DNA from 3 places in the Proteiniborus sp. genome. Region 2 is predicted to be linked to each of the others. Evidence: riboswitches for the same ligand, from Rfam matches in the RefSeq annotation. Region 2 holds a riboswitch; each other region holds the start of a gene.
The links. Region 2 has a riboswitch for molybdenum cofactor ahead of ABV008_RS14925 (S-layer homology domain-containing protein). Riboswitches for the same ligand answer to the same signal wherever they lie in the genome.
Positions count from the first base shown of each region.

Region 1: another riboswitch for molybdenum cofactor. It lies ahead of ABV008_RS12830 (NADH-dependent [FeFe] hydrogenase, group A6); the one in region 2 lies ahead of ABV008_RS14925 (S-layer homology domain-containing protein).
Region 3: another riboswitch for molybdenum cofactor. It lies ahead of ABV008_RS07015 (alkaline phosphatase family protein); the one in region 2 lies ahead of ABV008_RS14925 (S-layer homology domain-containing protein).

Region 1 covers NZ_JAWRHZ010000060.1:65,228-68,417, forward strand. The annotation lists gene typA (translational GTPase TypA) at 1-932, shown strand, start outside; molybdenum cofactor riboswitch at 975-1,093, shown strand; gene ABV008_RS12830 (NADH-dependent [FeFe] hydrogenase, group A6) at 1,354-3,090, shown strand; gene ABV008_RS12835 (ECF transporter S component) at 3,100-3,190, shown strand, end outside.
Region 2 covers NZ_JAWRHZ010000065.1:58,273-61,462, forward strand. The annotation lists gene ABV008_RS14920 (Ig-like domain-containing domain) at 1-200, opposite strand, end outside; gene ABV008_RS14925 (S-layer homology domain-containing protein) at 262-1,308, opposite strand; molybdenum cofactor riboswitch at 1,411-1,533, opposite strand; gene ABV008_RS14930 (prolyl oligopeptidase family serine peptidase) at 1,851-2,558, shown strand; gene dhaK (dihydroxyacetone kinase subunit DhaK) at 2,946-3,190, shown strand, end outside.
Region 3 covers NZ_JAWRHZ010000036.1:78,092-81,281, reverse strand. The annotation lists gene ABV008_RS07025 (molybdopterin-dependent oxidoreductase) at 1-188, opposite strand, end outside; gene ABV008_RS07020 (ECF transporter S component) at 178-756, opposite strand; gene ABV008_RS07015 (alkaline phosphatase family protein) at 782-1,738, opposite strand; molybdenum cofactor riboswitch at 1,826-1,945, opposite strand; gene ABV008_RS07010 (2Fe-2S iron-sulfur cluster-binding protein) at 2,089-2,838, opposite strand; gene ABV008_RS07005 (NADH-ubiquinone oxidoreductase-F iron-sulfur binding region domain-containing protein) at 2,828-3,190, opposite strand, start outside.

The sequences.
Region 1 (3,190 bases), on a different contig from region 2:
GTCCTGAGCCACTTCCTTTCGTGCAAATATCAGAGCCAACTATAGCTATGACATTTTCAGTTAACAATAGTCCTTTTGCAGGTCAAGAAGGAAAGTTTGTAACATCAAGACAGGTTAGAGAAAGACTATTTAAAGAACTCAATACTGATGTAAGCTTAAGAGTAGAAGAAACCGACTTAACAGATTCATTTAAAGTATCAGGAAGAGGAGAGCTTCATCTTTCTATTTTAATAGAAACTATGAGAAGAGAAGGCTATGAATTTCAAGTTTCAAAACCAGAGGTTTTATTTAGAACTATTGAGGGAAAGAAACATGAACCTATAGAAAAAGTTACTATAGATGTGCCAGAAGAATTTGTTGGTTCAGTCATAGAAAAACTTGGACAAAGAAAAGGAGAGCTAGTTACTATGACACAGCCTACTGGAGGATATACTAGATTAGAATTTTTAATACCTGCTAGAGGGCTTATAGGGTATCGTTCAGAATTTATGACTGACACTAGAGGTAATGGTATATTAAATTCAGTATTTGAAGGATATCAGCCATATAAAGGAGATATTCCAAGAAGACCTCAAGGCTCATTAGTAGCTTTTGAATCTGGAGAAGCTGTAACATATGGGTTATATGCAGCACAAGAAAGAGGAACCTTATTTATTACACCAGGAACTAAAGTATATGAAGGTATGGTAGTAGGTCAAAATGCAAAGTCTGATGATATAGAAGTAAATGTATGTAAGAAAAAACAACTTACAAACACTCGAGCATCAGGCACAGACGATGCTCTAAGACTTTCACCACCTAATGTTATGAGCCTAGAGGAAGCATTAGAGTTTATTGAAGCAGATGAGCTACTAGAGATTACTCCCGAAAGTATTAGAGTAAGAAAAAGTATACTTGATAGTAGCTTAAGATATAAATCTAAAAAGAAATAAAATCTATTGACACAAATATCACAATAAATTATTATTTATATAATAATAGAATAATTCCGAGTTTATAATCCTAAAGACAATTGTCTATGGAATATAAACCTATGGGTATGAATAGAAATATTCATGCCTCCCGTGTTTGGAAAGGAGCCATATTTAACTACCGATATTGTTATACAACTATTGGTTTGTTTACTATTACAAAAAACTCCTTTTAGAAGGAGCTTTTTTATAATGAAAAGGGAAGCTTTACTTTATTATCTCATATAAAAGAACTTTCTATGAATGAGCTTTAAGCAGATTGCAGAAATCTTTGATTTCGTGCAAGTCGCTCTTATGCAGTGGCTCAAAAAAGGCTACCTTATAATTCTTTTTAGGAGCCTTTTTTATATAATTCAATATTTATTATAGGGGGACAAATGTTATGGAAAACGTTAACATTACGATTGATGGTATCAAGACTCAAGTACCAAAGGGGACAACCGTTTTAGAAGCTGCTAGAGGATTAAGCATCCATATACCAACCCTTTGTTTCCTGAAGGGAATCAATGAAGTTGGTGCTTGTAGAATGTGCGTTGTAGAAGTGAAAGGGGCCAGGACTCTCCAAGCATCCTGTATTTTACCTGTTTCAGAAGGTATGGAAGTTAAAACAGCCTCAAAAAAAGTTAGAGAAGCTAGAGCAACAATTCTTAAGCTCATTCTTGCAAGGCACGAGAGAGAGTGCCTCACTTGTTCCAGAAATCTTAACTGTGAACTTCAAAAGCTTGCTGAAGAAATGGGAGTAGATGGGCTGGAATATCAGGGAGAAAAAAATGTTTATGATATTGACCAGATGTCACCTTCAATAGTGAGAGATCCAAACAAATGCATACTTTGTGGAAGATGTATAAGCGTATGTAAAAGTGTTCAGGGAACAGCTGTGATAGATTTTGCTGGGAGAGGAATTAAAACAGTAGTATCTGCTCCTTTTAACAAAAGCTTGTCAGAGGTTGCTTGTATAAATTGTGGCCAATGTATAAAGGTGTGCCCTGTTGGCGCATTAAGAGAGAAGGATGATAGGAATAAAATATGGGATGCCCTAGAAAATAATGATACGTATGTTGTTGTCCAGACTGCTCCTGCAGTTAGAGTTGCTTTAGGAGAAGAGTTTGGTATGCCTGTAGGGACTAATGTAGAAGGGAAAATGGTAACTGCACTTAGAAGATTAGGTTTTGATAGAGTATTTGATACAGATTTTGCAGCAGACCTAACAATTATTGAAGAAGGTACTGAGCTATTAGGCAGAATAAAGAATGGTGGAAAACTTCCAATGATTACATCTTGTTCACCAGGCTGGATAAAATATTGTGAACATTATCACAATGATTTTCTAGATAATTTGTCAAGTTGTAAATCTCCTCACCAAATGCTTGGGGCATTGACCAAATCTTATTATGCAGAGAAAATGGGCATAGATTCTAAAAAAATATTTGTAGTATCTGTTATGCCTTGCACAGCTAAAAAATATGAATCTGCAAGAGAAGAACTATCTGTAAACGGATTCAAGGATGTGGACGCAGTTATTACAACTAGAGAGCTAGCCAAGATGATAAAGGAAGCTAGAATAGACTTTAAATCCTTAGAAAACCAAAGCTTCGATAAGGTTATGGGAGAATCTACAGGTGCTGCAGTAATATTTGGTGCTACAGGTGGCGTTATGGAAGCAGCTTTGAGAACTGTAGCTGATATATTGACAGGACAAGATTTAAAAGAAATAGAGTATGCTCCAGTAAGAGGACTTGAGGGCATTAAGGAAGCTACTGTAAAGATAGGAGATCTTGATGTAAAGGTGGCTGTTGCTCATGGTACAGGTAACGCAGGTAGACTTCTAGATAGAATTAGAAATGAAGAAGCTAATTATCATTTCATAGAGATAATGGGATGCCCAGGAGGTTGTATAAACGGCGGAGGACAGCCAATTATTATGGATAAGGATAAGACAGATGAAGTGTGCAGGCAAAGAGCACAGGGATTATATACTATTGATAGAGAAATGCCTTTAAGAAAATCTCATAATAATCCAGAAATTAAAGCTTTATATGATGAATACCTAGGGAAAGCTAACGGACATAAGGCTCACCACCTACTACACACTCATTATATAAAGCGAGAAAGATATTAGGTGATATATATGAATAAGAAAACAAAAACATTAACAAGAACAGCTATACTATTAGCAATTGCTTTAGTATTTCAATTTGTAAAAATGGGGCAACTTATTA
Region 2 (3,190 bases):
ATATTAACTACATTCTTATTAAATAAAAGGTGTATGAGTACATCATTGTCCACTGATTCTTCTCCATTAGAAGGAATAGATTCTACTAGGTCTAAATGGATAGATTTTCCGTCTTCGCTGGAATAAACTGAGACAATAGATACAAAGAAGAGTATTGAAACAAGCATAATTATCTTATAAAATTGTCTATTGTTTTTCATTTTTGCCTCCTATCTAGTTAATAATGATAAAAATACAGGGGAAGCAAGCTCCCCCTGTATTTTACTGAACTGAAAAAGTAACCACTATTTCTTCACCAAGGGAACTACCATTGTTAGCTTTTAAATCCTTGCTCATAATAATTTTATAGTTTTTACCTGCTTCAAGAGCAGTTAGTGGTTTAATAAATATATATGATTTTTCATTATCTACACCATTAATTCTAAATACTTCATTTAATACTTCTTGATCGTCATTATCTTTAAGCAATATTTGTTTCTGATTATTTTCCCAATTATCACGGACAATACCACGATCAAATTCTAATTTAATAATAATATTTTCATTGTTTTTTAGTCCTTCATCTAACTTAGCTAAATCTACGGATTTATTATCTACAATTGATGTAAAATAAGCTCCTTTAAATGAAAGTGGAGATTTTCCATTACCTTTAGAAGGCTCTTCGCTTGTTATGCTTTCTTCAGCATCTTTTGTGGCTTCTTCAGGCTTAGAGGCAACAGCTTTTTCTAATAATACAACTGCTTCAGAACCTAATACTTTATCTAGAGGTTTTACTTTATTTTTATCATTTATCCAACCCTTTTGGGATAAGGCTTCGACAGCACCTATTGCCCATTTTGGCACTTCTTTAGAGTCATTAAACTGTAAAAGCTTGTCTGCTTCCTGTTGTACATTTAACTTTAATGCTCTTGCTAACATCATATAAGCTTCTGCCTTAGTAATTTCTGCATCAGGACTAAAAACGTCGTTACCTTTTCCAACAACATATTCTGCTTTAAAAGCTTTAGCTACTTCTTTGTAATAGTTAGCTTGTTCTGGTATATCAGTAAAATTTATAGCTGCAGTTTCTTTAAAATTAAACAAGCTATTAATCAAAGCTACAAATTCTACTCTGGATAGTGCTTTGTCAGGATTAAACGTATCATTTTCGTATAGACGTGACCATCCCTTATGTACCCATTCATTGAATTGAGGTTGTTCAGTTTCTTTAACACCTTCTGTAGAGTCAGCAAAAGAAATTACTGAAAACATCATTAAAAAAGCAATTAATAAACTGATTGTTGAGAATAATTTTGTTTCTTTTCTCATAGTAAACTCCTCCTTAAAGTTAGTATAATAATATATAGAGCCGCAATAAAAAAACGGCTTCCTTTTAGAAACCGTAACATACAGAGTCAACCATTAAGAATTGATTGGCTTATTAGTTATCTACTTTCCAAAAGGGAGGCATAATCGTTTCCAATTATACCCTATAGGATTGCTTCCGTAGCAGCTAGTGCCTGTAGGAACACAATCTCGTAGAATTTTTTAGTTATATAAAATTATCAATAATAATTATATCATATATTTTAACTTAATGTTCTAATGTTATGACAAATCATAATTAATAATAGACATACCTCAATTTAAAAATCAAATTTCATCTCAACCAATAAAGCTGCTATAGTAAGATGTTCTGTTAGCAACTGACCAAATCTAGACGCAATCATATCTCCATAGAAATGTCTTAGGGCATATGCGAAGTCAAGTAGATTTCGTAGAAGTCTTTTTATAACAAAGTCCTCATCTGCAAGCTAAAGACTGTACTTATGATAGCGATCCTTGCCCAAGCAGCATGTTATCCCCATGGCATGCGGAAATTGTTTATCAAATTAACTGATGATTTACTAATACAATTAAAAGTAGGATACATAAAATATACCACCTTTACAATTTTTTCGGCATATAATATGCTAGATGAAAAGGGACCAGTTTTACTGAATATCAATCCCAATAAAATTGTAGTAGTAGGAAGTTCTGCTGGAGCTTATTTGGGTTTACTTTCTGGAACTTTTGAAGAAAAACCTAGTTCAATAGTATCTTTCTACGGATATGGAGACATACTTGCAGAATGGTATGGTATGCCTAGTGAGTATTACTGCAAAATGCCCTTAGTTACCAGAGAAGAAGCCTATGGTGTAATAAACAATGAAGCTATAACACAGGGTTTTAGAGAAAGATTTATATATTATTTATATTGTAGACAAAAAGGGATATGGACAAAAGAAGTAAGTGGGTATCACACATTATTTCAAAAAGAAAAGATAATACCTTTTTGTCCAATATATAATGTAAGTTCAGATTTTCCACCTACTCTTTTGATTCACGGAGATAAGGACACTGATGTGCCATATGAACAATCGGTTAAGATGGCAGAAAAGTTAGAGGAATATGGAATAAATAACAAGCTAATAACTGTTAAGAATGAAGGACATTTATTTGATAATGATATGAAAAAACTTGCAACAATAGAGGCTCTCAGTCAAGTGTTGGGTTTTTTAGAAGAGAATCTATGCTAGAAGAAAGAGAAGTCACACTGAAACAGCTTAAAATGTTTATTTTATTAAGGAAACTATAATATATAAAAAATTTGAAGGCTTGTGCATATAATTAGAACGAGAGGCATATTTATAGTATAAGCAAATGGACAGATAATATTAATTAAATATTTAATGGAGATTTGGAGAACCGCGCTATCTAACTTATGAAAACATAAGGCTAGATAAGTGCGGTTTTTTGCATAACAAAAAAGTTATAAGGCTTGTCATAATTTAAGTTCTTAAAAATATATATGTAATACAACATAGAGTCTGAATTTATAAGCTATGTGAAGGCTTAGGAAATTAATCAAATTAAAAGAAAGGCGTTTTTATTAGTAAATTTAATTATTGAAAGGAAGTGATGTAGTGAAGAAGATTATTAATGACAGAGAAAGCGTAGTAGAAGAAATGCTTCAAGGTATAGTTGCAGCTTATCCTGAGTATGTGAAAAGAGTAGAAGGTTTCAATGTACTAGTTAGAAAAGATTCACCAATAAAAGGTAAAGTAGGTTTGGTAAGTGGTGGAGGAAGTGGGCATGAGCCATCTCACGGAGGATATGTAGGAACAGGCATGTTAGACGGAGCAGTAGCTGGTGAAGTATTTACATCACC
Region 3 (3,190 bases), on a different contig from region 2:
GCACTGAATTCTTCATAATCTAAGCTAGTAATTTCTTCAAAACTCAACTCTATTGAATTTTCTCCTGATATAAATTTTACAGTTCCTTCATAACCACTTACATCTATACTTCCTTTGTTTAAAAAGGCTAAAACAAGTGTTGCAATTGCTAATAATACAATTACGAATATAACACTTTTATTTTTCACTGACATCACCTTGCCTATTTGTGTTATTTATAATATTTGTCTTTCTCAACTCTTTGGCAATTTTGTATGCTATAAGACCCCCAAGCCCACCTGATAATGATGCTGCACTTAATGATAAAAGTAATGGAATTAATGGCAGTCTAAAAAATGCTAATGAAGACAAAAATGTTCCAGAAACATTAGCTATCAATCCAAGAATAAAAAATACTGTTGTACTAAAAAATCTTTCTCTTGCTAATTTTGCTCCAACATCAACCATAACTCCAGGTAAAGTATATGTAATAATGCTAATTGCTCCATGTGTACCATATGCACCTGTTATAATAACTAGTAAAGCTTGTATGAATCCTATAAGAGTTCCTGTACCTATCTTTCCTGTTATGCCTATACCTAAAACCAGCCATAGCATATAAAAACCGCCTGCTGCTGCACCGCCGGGAATAAAAAGCGGACCAGTTATTATGTGTATTAAAGGCACTATTATGGGCTTTATTGCTATACCTAAAGCCGAAGTCAATGCTATGATCACTAAATCAAACATTGAAAATCTATTTAAAAATCTCTTCATAGTCCATCCCTACTTTATTTTAAAATTATTCTTTGACTATTATGGGTATAAACATATCTAAAGATAAAAAGGTACCATGTTCTCCTCCATTCCCTACATTATGCATACCATGGTCTGACGTTATTATTACTTTTCCTGAAAATTTACTTACCATATTCTCTACATAAGAATCCAATACTTTAAGCTGTTTTAAAGCTTGTGTAGAGTCAGGTCCATACTTATGTCCAAAATCATCATATGAATGAAAATGAACTAAAAGTACATCTGTTGGATTTTCTAATTCTATCATTGCAGTTTCATAAATCTCATCATCAATAGTATCATTTTTGTTTTCATCTATATTTAAAACAGTCTCAACTTCATCAATGACTATTCTCATATTACCTTCGATTATCTTTGAGCTCTTTCCTTGCTGTGAAGCTATGTCGAATATGGTATCAACCTCTAATTTCTTTTTATCTCTACTATGTATCCCTGTATATTTTGGCGTTTCTCCAGTTACCATAGACGTAAATGTTACATCTGTTATTGACGGATATACAGTAAGTGCTTTAGCTCCCTTTTCTAATGTAGATATATAAGGCAAGTATCCTAGATTGATAGATTCCTCGTAGAGTTCATATCCTAAACCATCAATATATATTATTAGAATGCTATCATTTGATTCTAAAGACTTTAAAACCATATCCTTTATATCAGTAATACTTTTATTTGGAGGGTTATCAACTATTCCTATAGGGTTTTTCACAGTAAAATCATTACACTTAACTATTACATTATTTAAAATAGAATTACTTACTTCTAAATTTTCAGTATATAAGACGTCTCCATCTTCAGTATATATGGCATAGCCATTTGTTTTATCTTCAGATCCTTTAATTATCTGGACTTCCCTTACATCTTTAGAATATATAAAAGTCAAACTAACTACACAGACAAGTAAAATTATTATAAATAATAAAACCAAATATTTTTTTCCCATGTAATCTCCTCGTTTATTTTTATAAGCACAAAAAAAGTAGTTTCAAAAGGAAACTACTCACTAGCCAATAATCAAAGAATTATAAAGCTGGTTTGCTCGCTGTTTCCTTTCCAAATACGGGAGGCATAAATATTTCTATTTATACCTAACGGTTATCCACCATATTAAATATAACTTAGGTAAAATAACTCGGAAACTTTCAATTGCTATATTAATAATATCCATAAATATTTTCTATAAATACTTTCTATATAACTCTTAAATCTCCTCTTTTTTGTTAGTAAGTTGTCAACTTAAAAAACATTAAATAAAAATACCAAGACAACGCAGTGTCTTGGTATTAAAATAAACTATAGTTTTTCAAAAACTTCCTTGAACTTCTCACCTGTCAACTTTCTTTTGCAGTCTTCACATAATGGTTCTTCAATTATTATGTCCAGCTTATTATTAGCATAATGAAAAGCTTCATTTGTTGTATAATATCTGCCACATTTAGAACACTTAATTAAATCAAATGTTCTATTCCATATTATTCTCTTTCCATCTTTATCTATTAAGCTTATTGCTTTGGTAGGACAGACCTCTGCACAGGCTCCACATCCTATGCAATCCTTTGAAGCATCGTCATAAGGAGTAGATACCTTTTTAGTTGTACCTCTATTGACCATTGATATTGCATTGGTTCCCATGGTTTCACATGCCTTAACACATAACCCACATAAAACGCAGTCTTCTTTTTCATCAGTATTCATATATCTTTCAGGTGCTACAACTCCATATTCTTTTGCCAAATTCTTAATATATTCATTATTAGGAGTCCTTAACAGTAGAAGCATAATAATATTTTTTCTCATTTTTAATATCTTATCAGAGTTGGTTATTACCTCTACGCCATCTTTAATTGGATATACGCATGAAGAAACGACTTTTGTCCTATGTCCTTCTTTTACTTCCACAAGACATAATCTACATCTTCCTAATCCCTCAAATCCTTTTTTATGACAAAGACTAGGAATATTTATATTGTTTCTTTTGGCTAATTCCATAAGTGTTTCTCCTGCTTTGCCTTCATAATAGTTTCCATTTATTTTAAGCTTCAACTAGAGCACCTCCAGTCTTTACTGCACCAACTGCACAATTAGTAAAACAAGTACCACATTTAATGCATTTATCCTTATCTATGGTATGAGGTTCTTTCCTATTGCCAGTAATAGCATCTACAGGACACTTCTTAGCACATAAGCCACATCCTATACATTTTTCTTTGTCTATATAATAGCTAGTTAGATTTTTACATACTCCAGCAGGACATCTTTTATTTACTATATGCTCAATATATTCATCTTTAAAATATTTAATGGTGGTTAAAACTGGATTTGGTGCTGTTTTCCCTAAGCCACATAATGAAGCTTCTTCAATAGTTTCGCCTAACTGGAGAAGCAGGTCTATATC